DNA from 2 places in the Lysinibacillus sp. LK3 genome. Region 1 is predicted to be linked to the other one. Evidence: riboswitches for the same ligand, from Rfam matches in the RefSeq annotation. Region 1 holds a riboswitch; the other holds the start of a gene.

The links. A riboswitch is a leader RNA that binds a small molecule or an ion and turns the genes downstream of it on or off. The one in region 1 is predicted to bind S-adenosylmethionine.
Region 2: linked by a shared signal. The riboswitch ahead of VK91_RS12830 (O-acetylhomoserine aminocarboxypropyltransferase/cysteine synthase family protein) and the one ahead of metK (methionine adenosyltransferase) in region 1 are both predicted to bind S-adenosylmethionine.

The regions. Positions count from the first base shown of each region.
Region 1 covers NZ_LDUJ01000006.1:30,783-36,856, forward strand. The annotation lists gene VK91_RS04200 (IclR family transcriptional regulator) at 1-70, shown strand, start outside; gene VK91_RS04205 (aminopeptidase) at 82-1,005, shown strand; gene VK91_RS04210 (NUDIX domain-containing protein) at 1,208-1,675, shown strand; gene VK91_RS04215 (S9 family peptidase) at 1,659-2,435, shown strand; gene pckA (phosphoenolpyruvate carboxykinase (ATP)) at 2,501-4,087, opposite strand; SAM riboswitch class I at 4,477-4,595, shown strand; gene metK (methionine adenosyltransferase) at 4,854-6,050, shown strand.
Region 2 covers NZ_LDUJ01000017.1:59,867-65,940, reverse strand. The annotation lists gene VK91_RS12835 (hypothetical protein) at 8-391, opposite strand; gene VK91_RS12830 (O-acetylhomoserine aminocarboxypropyltransferase/cysteine synthase family protein) at 722-2,023, opposite strand; SAM riboswitch class I at 2,139-2,252, opposite strand; gene VK91_RS12825 (glycerol-3-phosphate acyltransferase) at 2,408-3,040, shown strand; gene VK91_RS12820 (DASS family sodium-coupled anion symporter) at 3,236-4,717, shown strand; gene VK91_RS12815 (succinate CoA transferase) at 4,791-6,074, opposite strand, start outside.

The DNA of each region.
Region 1 (6,074 bases):
GGGACCTTTAACGGAAGCTAGAAATGAAATAGAAGGAATTATTCGTAGATATCATTTGAATTTTAATTAAGGAGCCCTATTATGCATCATTTACATGATATTGCACTAAATGTTTTAAAAGGCAATTTAAATGTTCAATCTTCTGAGTCACTATTAATTTTGACAGATAGCCACAAACAAGACATCGCAAAAATTTTTTATGAAGCTGGACTGTCAATTACTGCAAATACAATGTTCATGGTGATGCCCCTGTTAGAGAAATCTGGGCAGGAGCCAATCCATGCAGTTTCTGAGCTTATGGCAAATGCCGATGTTACACTGTGTATTACCTCCCACTCACTAACACATACACTGGCTCGTAAACATGCCTGTGAAAAGGGTGGACGTGTAGCAACAATGCCAGGGGTAACATTGGAGATGCTGGAGCAAGGTGCCCTTCATGCAGATGCACAGGAGATCGAAGCTACGGTAGAAAAATATGTCCTTTTACTTAATACGACAAAAGATATTCGTATTGTCAAGGATGGTCATGAGCTGACGTTTAGTGTAGACGGCCGTTTCGGAATTCGTTCTACAGGGGTTATTCGTCAACCTGGTGAGTACGGGAATATTCCTTCAGGAGAATCGTATATTGCACCAATAGAAACATCTGCGAATGGAGAGATTTTAGTAGATGGCTCTATTGCTAATATTGGTGTTTTAAAGGAGCCATTATTATTAAAAATAAAGAATGGTCGCTTAGAAGAAGCAATCGGTCCTGATGGTCCACGACTACTGGCATTACTTGGTGAAGGCAATGGTAGAGTCATTGCAGAGTTTGGCATCGGAGCCAATAAAAGTGCTATCCTATGTGGCAATGTATTAGAGGATGAGAAGGTGTATGGGACCATCCATATCGCTTTTGGCAGTAATGCGCCATTTGGTGGAGCCAATGCGTCAGATGTTCATATTGATTGTGTTGTGAAAAGTCCTATCGTCTATTTTGACGGTCAGCAAGTAATCTAAAGAAAAGCGTGTCTTCCTATGAAGCACGCTTTTTTTCATGCTTTACAAGACTGTAGCTTAGGGTTGCTTGTCATTGTAGGTTTACAATATAGTTAATATAGATAGGAATAGGAATGATGATTAAATTCCGTCCATAAAATAGAAGTAATGATAAAGAAAGTAACTTTTGTTTTGCAACAAGAAAGAACGTGAGGTTGAAGAGATGTTAACATTTACAGATTTACATGGCCTACAAGTAGATTTGAGTTTTACAAGAGGCGAATTTAAAGTAGAACCTAAACACGTCCTTGTCCTTTTAAAGCATGAAAATAAATGGTTATGTACTGTCCATAAACGACGTGGTGTAGAAGTGCCAGGAGGGAAATTAGAAGAAGGGGAAACCTTAGAGGAGGCGGCGATTCGAGAAGTTTTTGAAGAGACGGGTGTTCATGTGAAAAATCTTCAATGGTTTGCAGAGTATGCAGTGTATGATGAAAACGTTTTTTGTAAATCCGTTTTCACTGCACAATTTTTGGCGCAAGAGGATATAGAATTTGATTTAGAAACGTCAGGCATGCTTTGGTTAACTGATGAAGAATTTGCTCAGCATCCTAACTTGAGTTTTCACATGAAGGATGAGGGGATGAAGAAAATGCTGGAGGAGCTGAAACATCGTGACACACAATGGTGATATTATCGAAAAACGCCCCTATCCTTCACCAAATCCAGCTATCCGTTTAACGGAAATAACCTATCTTTCACAGGGCTTACGTATAAAAGGATTATTAGCAGAGCCAAAGACTGAAGGTACATATGATGGCTTTTTATATTTAAGAGGCGGCATGCAAAGCATTGGGATGGTAAGACCCTCTCGTATTGCACAATTTGCGGCGCAGGGCTTTATCGTATTTGCCCCATATTATCGTGGGAATCGTGGGGGAGAGGGGCGTGACGAGTTTGCAGGGGCAGACCGTTACGATGCGGTCTATGCCGTAGATGTACTCAAACAATTCTGCAATGACAATATCCATGTTTTTGGTTTTTCACGAGGTGGTATTATGGCTCTGTGGACAGCTATTTTAAGAAGGGATATTACTTCTGTTGTAACATGGGCAGGTGTTTCTGATGCAACGGCCACTTATTGGGAACGTACAGATATGCGCAGAATGATGAAGCGTGTTATTGGAGGAACACCTAATCGTGTACCAGAAGCGTATGATGCAAGAACACCACTTTTTGAGATAGAGCGTATAACAGCTCCCGTTCTTATCATTCATGGCTATCGTGATGAAAATGTGGATATTGAACATGCCAGACAATTGGCATTTTTTTTAGAGGAAGCAAATAAATCATTCGAAACTTGGTATGATCTTAACTATGCACATCAATATCCACCAGCAAAAAATCGTGAAACTGTCCGTGCTCTTTGCAAGTGGATGAAACAACAATAAAGCATAGAGAAAACAAAAAGACAAAGGGAACGAATAAATTGTTCCCTTTGTCTTTTATATAGACGTTATTTTAATGGACCACCAAGTGTAGTGATGGCTTCAGAAACGTTTGAGAATTTCTTGAAGTTTTCGTTGAATAAGCCTGCAAGCTCAGCAGCTTTTGCATCGTATGCAGCTTTATCTGCCCAAGCTTCACGAGGATTTAACACTTCTGAAGGTACGCCTTCAACTGCTTTTGGAATGTGTAAACCAAACACAGCATCTTGTGTTGTTTCAACATCTGCTAATTTACCATCGATTGCTGCACGGACCATTGTACGTGTGTAAGATAGTTTCATACGGCTACCTGTGCCATATTCGCCACCAGTCCAACCAGTGTTTACTAAGTATACCTGTGCACCGTGCTCGTCAATTTTTTGTCCTAACATTTCTGCGTATACTGTTGCAGGAAGTGGAAGGAATGGAGACCCGAAGCAAGTAGAGAATACTGGTTCTGGCTCAGTCACACCACGTTCAGTTCCAGCAAGTTTAGAAGTGAACCCGCTTAGGAAGTGATACATCGCTTGTTCTTTTGTTAATTTACTGATTGGAGGTAATACGCCAAATGCATCAGCTGTTAGGAAGATGATTGTTTTTGGATGACCTGCAACAGAAGGATCAACGATATTTTCGATGTATTGGATTGGATAAGCTACACGTGTATTTTCTGTTAGTGAACCATCATCATAGTCACAAATACGAGTTTCTGGATCAACAGCTACGTTTTCTAATACAGAGCCGAAGCGGATTGCATTGTAGATTTCTGGTTCTTTTTCAGCAGAAAGGTTGATTGTTTTTGCATAGCAGCCACCCTCAATGTTGAATACACCATTATCAGACCAACCGTGTTCATCGTCACCGATTAGCTTACGATCAGGATCAGCTGATAACGTCGTTTTACCAGTACCAGATAGACCGAAGAATAACGCTACATCGCCAGCTTCACCAACGTTTGCTGAGCAGTGCATTGAAAGAATACCTTGTTGTGGTAATAAGTAGTTCATGATACCAAAGATAGATTTTTTCATTTCACCAGCATATTCTGTACCACCAATTAAAATAATTTTCTTTTCAAGTGATACGATGATGAATGTTTCAGAAGCAGTACCATCAACCGCAGGATCTGCTTTAAAGTTAGGAGCTGAGATGACAGTGAAGTCGGCAACATGAGAAGCTAATTCATCTGCTGTTGGACGGATAAATAATTGATGAGCAAAAAGATTGTGCCATGCGTATTCATTGATAACTTGAATGCTTAATTGTGAGTCTTTGTCAGCACCTGCAAAGCCTTTGAATACGAATAACTCGTCACGTTCTTTTAAATATTTTATTACTTTTACATATAGGTTATCGAACACTTCAGAAGAAATCGGTTGGTTGACTTTACCCCAGTCAATTTGATCTTTTGTGCTTTCTTCTTCTACCGTATATTTATCTTTAGGTGAACGACCAGTGTATTTGCCAGTTTCTGCACGAACTGCGCCATCTACTGTTAACATTGCTTCACCACGAGATGTAGCTTTTTCTGCTAATTGTGGTACTGAAAGTTGAACATTAATGTTACCGCCGTTTAATAATTCCTTCAGTTCGTTTGCAATTTCTACTGAATTCATCGATTAAATACCATCCTTTTTTATAGTATTCCCTTGATTTAGAGGGATTTTTTCTTAATTTCAAAAATAGTATAACACAATTGCTTAAATAATCTATACTAATTAAGAAATTATTTTAGAGTTTTTACCACTTTTCAATAAACTGACAAAAAATAATGTTTTTCGAGTAGAATACCATCAATCCTACTGTAATTAGGCACGAAAATTGAGCCACACATATGTTACCACAAGTAGCTAGGTATGTTGTAGGGATTAATTTGCTTCTATTTACATCATCATCCAAGTATGAAAAGTTTTTGTGTAATAAGTTCTTTCCTTTCTATACAGTAATACATAAGAAAATATTTGACAACGTTCGACCTTTTCAGTAACATGAGATTGAACGGATACTCTTATCCCGAGCTGGTGGAGGGTCAGGCCCTGTGAAACCCGGCAACCTGCATGAACTATTTCACGACATGCGTTGGTGCCAACCTGATGCAAGGGAACATCCCTTGAACGATAAGAGTGAAAGGTTACGCAGTCATTATTCCTTTCCTCATGTAAAGTAACGTGAGAAAAGGATTTTTTTATTGTTAAAAATCAATGTAAAGGTAAGTATATGTAGTTCTTTCCTTATTATAATGACGGATCTTTCGAAATCCTCGTGTTAAAAGCAGCAGTAACGGCTTGAGAGTTCAATCCTTAGGAGCGGACTTGACATGGGTAATGAGTACCGTATTCATACACAACTACTTATTGTAAGAGTATTTAGGAGGAAAACCAAATGACAAACCGTCGACTGTTTACATCAGAGAGTGTAACAGAAGGACATCCAGATAAGATTTGTGACCAAATCTCGGATGCCATTTTAGATGCTATTTTAGCAGAAGATCCAAATGCACGTGTAGCGTGTGAAACAACTGTAACAACAGGATTAGTATTAGTAGCAGGAGAAATTACTACTTCTACTTATGTGGATATTAAAGGTATTGTTCGTGACACTGTAGCTGAAATTGGCTATACACGAGGTAAATATGGCTTTGATGCTGAGAACTTAGCGGTGCTTGTGGCAATTGGCGAACAATCACCTGATATTGCTCAAGGTGTTGATCAGGCATTAGAGGCACGTGAAGGCTCTATGACAGATGCTGATATAGAAGCAATTGGTGCTGGTGACCAAGGCTTAATGTTTGGCTATGCATGTAATGAAACACCAGAGCTAATGCCATTACCAATTAGCTTGGCACACAAATTAGCACGCCGTTTAACAGAAGTACGTAAATCAAGTGAACTTGCCTATTTACGTCCTGATGGTAAAACGCAAGTAACGATTGAATATGATGACAATAATGTACCGGTTCGCGTGGATACAATTGTTATTTCAACACAGCATGATGAAGAAGCAACACTTGAACAAATTCAAGCAGATTTAAAAGAATTTGTTATTGCACCAGTTGTACCGAGTGAATTATTAGATGCTAATACGAAATACTTCATCAATCCAACTGGCCGTTTTGTAATTGGTGGGCCAAAAGGTGATGCTGGATTAACAGGACGTAAAATCATTGTTGATACATACGGTGGTTATGCACGTCACGGTGGTGGTGCCTTCTCAGGTAAGGATGCAACCAAGGTAGACCGTTCGGCGGCATATGCAGCACGTTATGTAGCGAAAAACATCGTAGCAGCTGGCTTAGCAGAGCGTGCTGAAGTGCAACTTGCCTATGCGATTGGCGTTGCTCAGCCTGTTTCCATTGCTGTCGATACATTTGGCACAGGTAGAGTGAAAGAAAGCGAGATCGTTGAATGGGTACGCGAGCTATTCGATTTACGCCCAGCAGGTATCATTAAAATGCTTGATCTTCGTCGTCCAATTTATAAACAAACTGCTGCGTATGGACATTTTGGTCGTACAGATTTAAATGTACCATGGGAGCAAATTGATAAAGCAGACGCGCTACGAGAAAAAGCACGTTTATAAACTATTGAACTAAAGTAATGAAGT
Region 2 (6,074 bases), on a different contig from region 1:
GGGGGTTTTAACTTGCTTTTGAAAGCAATTGATAACGATATTGTGCTAAAGCTTGTTGAACAAGACTAATCTCTTCTTCTGTAAAATTTGGTATTGCATACGTACGTTCCACTAATTGAAATGTACCATACTTCAAGTAAAACTCTGTCGCAGGAAGTGAGATATGGCTCACACCGTACTGTTCATATGCCTCAAATACTTCCTTTACAGTAAAGTCCTTTTCAGTAAAAACATGTTCTTGAAATGCTGTATGACCAAATACTTCCTGCCATTTTCTTTCGACTGATGTAAGAAGGTGTTGAATGGATTTATTGTTGACAAATACATGCCCTTCATTTAGCTCATATATTAGATAGGATACAATGTTTTGCGCACTATAGATGTTACCCATTTTAAACACTCCTTTATCATCAGTTTTTGGGAAGAGTAGTCACTGGCTAGGCAACTACTCTTCTATATATTCAAAAGTGGGGGAGCACTTATGAAACATTTACCTTTTAAAAAAAATTTTCGTACTGTTAACTTATTTCCTAGTATATAACATGGATTTAACAAAGTCAATAATACATATAAAATTACTTGGTATTATTTTTTATAAGGTTCTGATAATTAACGGATGCAGTAATAGATTGATGTAGCAACGTTTAACGCATTACCAAATGAGGCTAATCGAATGAGAAAATACGTTAACGTCACAACATCTTACCATTTTCTTTAAACTTTAAGCTTCTACTGTTTGTTCAGTTGTTGTAGCCTGTGTAATGGCTTGATCTAAATCAGCAATAATATCCTCTACTGCCTCTAAACCGATGGATAAGCGAATGAGCGACTCGGTTACACCAGCTTGAACTAATTCGTCTGCTGATAGTTGCTGATGAGTAGTGGAAGCTGGATGAATAATTAATGACTTTGCATCACCTACATTTGCTACATGTGAAAATAATTTCACGCTATCAATAAGCTTTCGCCCAGCTTCTCGTCCACCCTTTATGCCAAATGTAAGCACTGAACCGAAGCCATTTCTTAAATATTTTTTTGCTAACTCATGTGTCGGAAAATCTTCTAGGCCATTATAATTTACATACTCCACAAATGGGTGGTTTTGTAAATACTCAGCCACTGCCAATGCATTTTCGTTGTGTTTAGGGATACGCAGATGAAGCGTTTCTAACCCTTGCAATAAATTAAAAGCAGCATCAGCACTTAATGTTGGACCAAAATCACGTAATAATTGTACACGTAGCTTTGTAGCAAAGGCAGCAGAAGCTGTATCAATTCCATAACGTAGACCATGGTAAGAGGCATCTGGTTCAGTAAAACCAGGGAATCGACCGCTAGTCCAATCAAACTTACCAGCGTCTACAACAACGCCCCCTAAAGTTGTACCATGACCTCCTATCCATTTAGTTGCTGAATGAACTACAACATCTGCGCCGTATTCAATAGGTGTAGAACCGTAAGGAGAAGCGAACGTGCTGTCAATAATTAATGGTAGCCCATTATCATGTGCAATTTTAGCTACTGCCTCAATATCTAAAACCTTTAAACTTGGATTACCATAAACCTCTGCAAAAACAGCTTTTGTTTTATCAGTAATCGCTGCTTTGAAATTCTCTGGGTTTGTTTCATCTACAAAAATTGTTTTAATACCATAGTTTGGTAATGTGTTAGCGAATAAATTATACGTACCACCATATAAAGAACTAGCTGCTACTATCTCATCACCAGCTCCAGCTAGATTTAAAATGGAAAATGCGATAGCTGCTGCACCAGATGAAAGTGCTACTGCTGCTGTTCCACCTTCCAATAAAGCCACACGTTTTTCAAACACATCAACTGTTGGATTGGTAATTCGTGTGTAAATGTTCCCTGCTTCCTCTAAGGCAAAAAGACGTTGCGCATGAGCAGTGTCTTTAAATACGAAAGCAGTTGAGCGATAGACTGGAACTGTGCGAGATCCCGTCACTGGGTCTGGCTCTTGACCACCATGCAACAGCAATGTTTCTGGTTTAAAATTTGTCATTGTGTACCTCCAAATGGTTATTTTTTTACGATGGTACCGGAGATGAGGAGGATTTTCTGTAGAAAACAAAAACCCTCTTCAGCTAAGAAGAGGGTTGCGGTTGCAAGTTTTCCTCCCCTTATCTGCCAGATCCAAGTAAGAATCTGTAGGAATTAGCACCTTAGTAAGCTCATTGCTTACTGGTTGCCGGGCATCATAGGGCCTATCCCTCCGCCGCTCTTGATAAGAGTATGAGATTCAATTTCCATCGTTGTTACACAGTATAAACATAGAGTTTTTTTCTGTCAACATGTAAATTTTATTTTTTCCGAAACTTCTGTCTGCTCTTATACGTAATATGAACGCATACACTATTTTAGAAAAAATTTTGAGAGGAGTATTTTTATGGTAAAGGCCGTGATCATTTTTCTTATGATTGGCTATATAATAGGCTGTATTCACGGCTCTAAAGTGGCTCAATTTTTATCGGGGGTTGATTTAAAAAAGGCTGGCCACGGTAATGCTGGTGCCTCTAATGCCACTCTTTCCCTTGGCTGGAAGTATGGCGTTTTAGTAGCCCTCATCGATATAGGCAAAGGCGTTGTCGCTATTATAGGTGCACATTTTTATCTAGCGGACGCTATTCATTTAACAGAAGAACAAATTTGGCTGCTTACTTATATTATGGCTGCTGGGGTTATTTTAGGTCATAATTTCCCCTTCTACATGGGCTTCAACGGCGGGAAAGGAACGGCCTCCATCATTGGTATTTTACTTGCTGTTGATTGGAAGATTGGTTTATTTGCACTTATTTTATTTGTTATTTTATCCTTTGCAACAAATTATTTAATTGTAGGTGTTCTAGAATTTTATCTCGTGTTTTGTACAGCAACTTATTTATGGATTCCTGGCATTGGCCCAACCATTATAGCTCTTCTTCTTTTTGGCATAGCCATCATCCTGCACCTCGAAAATATTAAACGATTAGTCAATGGAACAGAGCCTAAAGTAACTTCTGCCTTTAAGAAAAAGAAATAATATTTAATGGATATTTTTGTATTTTTTGTGACCGTTTTTTTTCTCTTTATCTACTCATATTGCTGTAAAAAACACCATTTTCACATAGATTTTTTTCTACAATAAAATAGACATATTCTTATCTCAATAAAACATTATACAGGCCGATGTTATGGATAATAATCGTCATTTTTATCGTAGAAAGGATGAGAAAATATGTCTTCACCAAAGCAAGCAGCTACAAAACTTAATTTAAAGCCACTATGGATTGGCTTGGCATTCGCGTTACTAATCATTATTACCTTTTTACCTAACAATGGTGATTTACCTATAGCTGGGCAACGAGCTTTAGCCATTTTAGCTTTTGCAGTCATCCTTTGGGTTACAGAGGCCGTTTCATATCCTGTGAGCTCGGCCATGATCATTGCACTAGTAACTGTTTTACTAGGACTCGCTCCGTCAATGGATAATCCAACTACAGAGCTAGGAACAGCTAGCGCATTAAAATTATCTTTAAGTGGCTTTAGTAATTCTGCCGTTGCTTTAGTAGCAGCAGCTCTTTTTCTAGCCGCAGCAATGCAAATTACTAATCTACATAAACGACTTGCACTTTGGATTCTTTCACTGGTAGGAACGAAAACAAAAGCTATCGTATTTGGCGCTATTTTAGTCTCTATCGTCCTCGCATTTTTTGTACCTTCTGCTACAGCACGAGCTGGCGCAGTAGTACCGATTTTGCTTGGAATGGTGGCAGCATTTGGTTTACCACGTGATAGTCGGCTTGCTGCCTTATTAGTTATTACTTCGGTACAAGCCGTTTCCATTTGGAATATTGGTATTAAAACTGCAGCAGCTCAAAATATGGTGGCTTTAAACTTTATCCAAGAGCAATTTAATGTGGATATTTCATGGGGTGCTTGGCTACTTTATGCAGCCCCCTTCTCAATTATTATGTCGATCTTTTTATTTTTCATTATGATTGCTTTAATTAAACCTGAGACTAGCAATATCGAAGGTGGTAAAGAGGTCATCAAAAAACAGCTTGCAGAGCTTGGCCCATTAAAGGCTCCTGAAATTCGTTTAATCATTACATCCGTAGTTTTACTATTTTTCTGGGCAACTGAAGGGAAGCTACATCCATTTGATACGACAACAGTCACAATTATTGCTATCGCGATTCTATTAATGCCTAAAATCGGTGTGTATTCATGGAAGGAAGTTGAGCCTCATATTCCATGGGGGACAATTATCGTCTTTGCGGTAGGCATTATGTTAGGAACCATTTTACTAAATACGCAAGGTGCTGCATGGTTATCAGATAAAGTTTTTGGTTCACTTGGGCTAGATACTATGCCTTTACTAGCAACCATCGCACTCGTAACTTTATTTAACATTTTGATTCATTTAGGTTTTGCAAGCGCAACTAGCTTAGCCTCAGCACTTATACCTGTGTTTATCGTTTTAGCCTCCACATTAACGGCTAATGTTGATCAAGTTGGTTTTGTTATTGTGCAACAATTCGTCATAAGCTTTGGCTTCCTGTTACCAATTAGTGCACCACAAAACATGCTTGCCTATGGTACAGGCTCCTTTACAACAAAGGATTTCTTGAAATCTGGAATTCCCTTAACCATTATCGGTTTCCTTCTCGTACTTTTGTTCTCTGCAACTTATTGGAAATGGATTGGATTATTATAGAACTTTCATTAAATTAAAACGTAAAAGCCTTGAAGAAACAGACTATCTGTCCTTCAAGGCTTTTAAGATAAGACTATTGTTTCGTAAAAGCAGGGTCCTTCATCGTACCGTTTTTCGCATAGTTAACGTGCCATGATAGTGCTTTTTCTAGGTCATGTGGTGTGTGATGTCCACCCGTTGCCTCATTGGCATCATTAAAGTACTGCCACAGCTGCTCCCTATAATCAGGATGTGCACAATTATCAATGATAAGTCCCACTCGTTCTTTTGGAGCAAGTCCTCGTAAATCTGCTACGCCCTGTTCAGTTACAATGACATCAACATCATGCTCCGTATGATCCACATGTGAGACCATTGGGACAATACTCGAAATATCTCCACCCTTAGCATAAGACTTTGTTACAAAAATTCCTAAACGTGCATTACGAGCAAAGTCACCAGACCCTCCGATACCATTCATCATCTTTGTACCAGAAACATGTGTGGAATTCACATTGCCGTAAATATCTAATTCCAATGCCGTATTCACTGAAATTAATCCGAGTCGACGAATAATTTCAGGCTGATTTGAAATTTCTTGAGGGCGCAACACTAATTTATCAGCATATTTTTCAAAATTCCCATAAACACGGTTTCCTACTTGCTCAGAAAGGGTAATAGAAGTAGCAGATGCAAAATTCACTTTCCCTGCATCCATTAATTCAAATACTGCATCTTGGAGAACTTCTGAATAAACTTCTAAGTTCTCAAACTCAGAGTCTTTAAAGCCTAGCAATACAGCATTTGCTACTGAACCTACCCCAGATTGAATTGGACGCAAACTTGTTGTTAAGCGACCTACTTTAATCTCTTCACGTAGGAAATTTAATAAGTGATTAGCCATAACATCTGTCTCTTCATCTGCAGGGACAATCGTTGATGGCGCATCTAATATATCCGAAATGACGATGCCTTTTACTTTATCTAAATCTAGTGGAATTCCAATTATACCAAGACGATCAGAGACATTCTGTAAAGGAATTGGATCACGTTTTCCTTGTTGTGCAGGTACATAAATATCATGTATACCTTCTAATGCATCAAGCTGTGCTACGTTTAATTCAATGATGACTTGGTCTGCTTCTTGCACAAAAATGGGAGAGTTACCAACTGAAGTTGTAGGAATTAATAAGCCTTCTTCTGTAATAGCAGCCGCTTCAATGATCGCAAAATCAATTGGTCCAATAATGCCTTGACGAACAAGCTCAGCATTATGGGAAAGATGGGCATCGACAAATGTGATATCACCGCTATTGATTTTATTACGAATGCCAGCATCTGCTTGGAAAGGACCGCGCTTACGTATGACCCCTGCTTC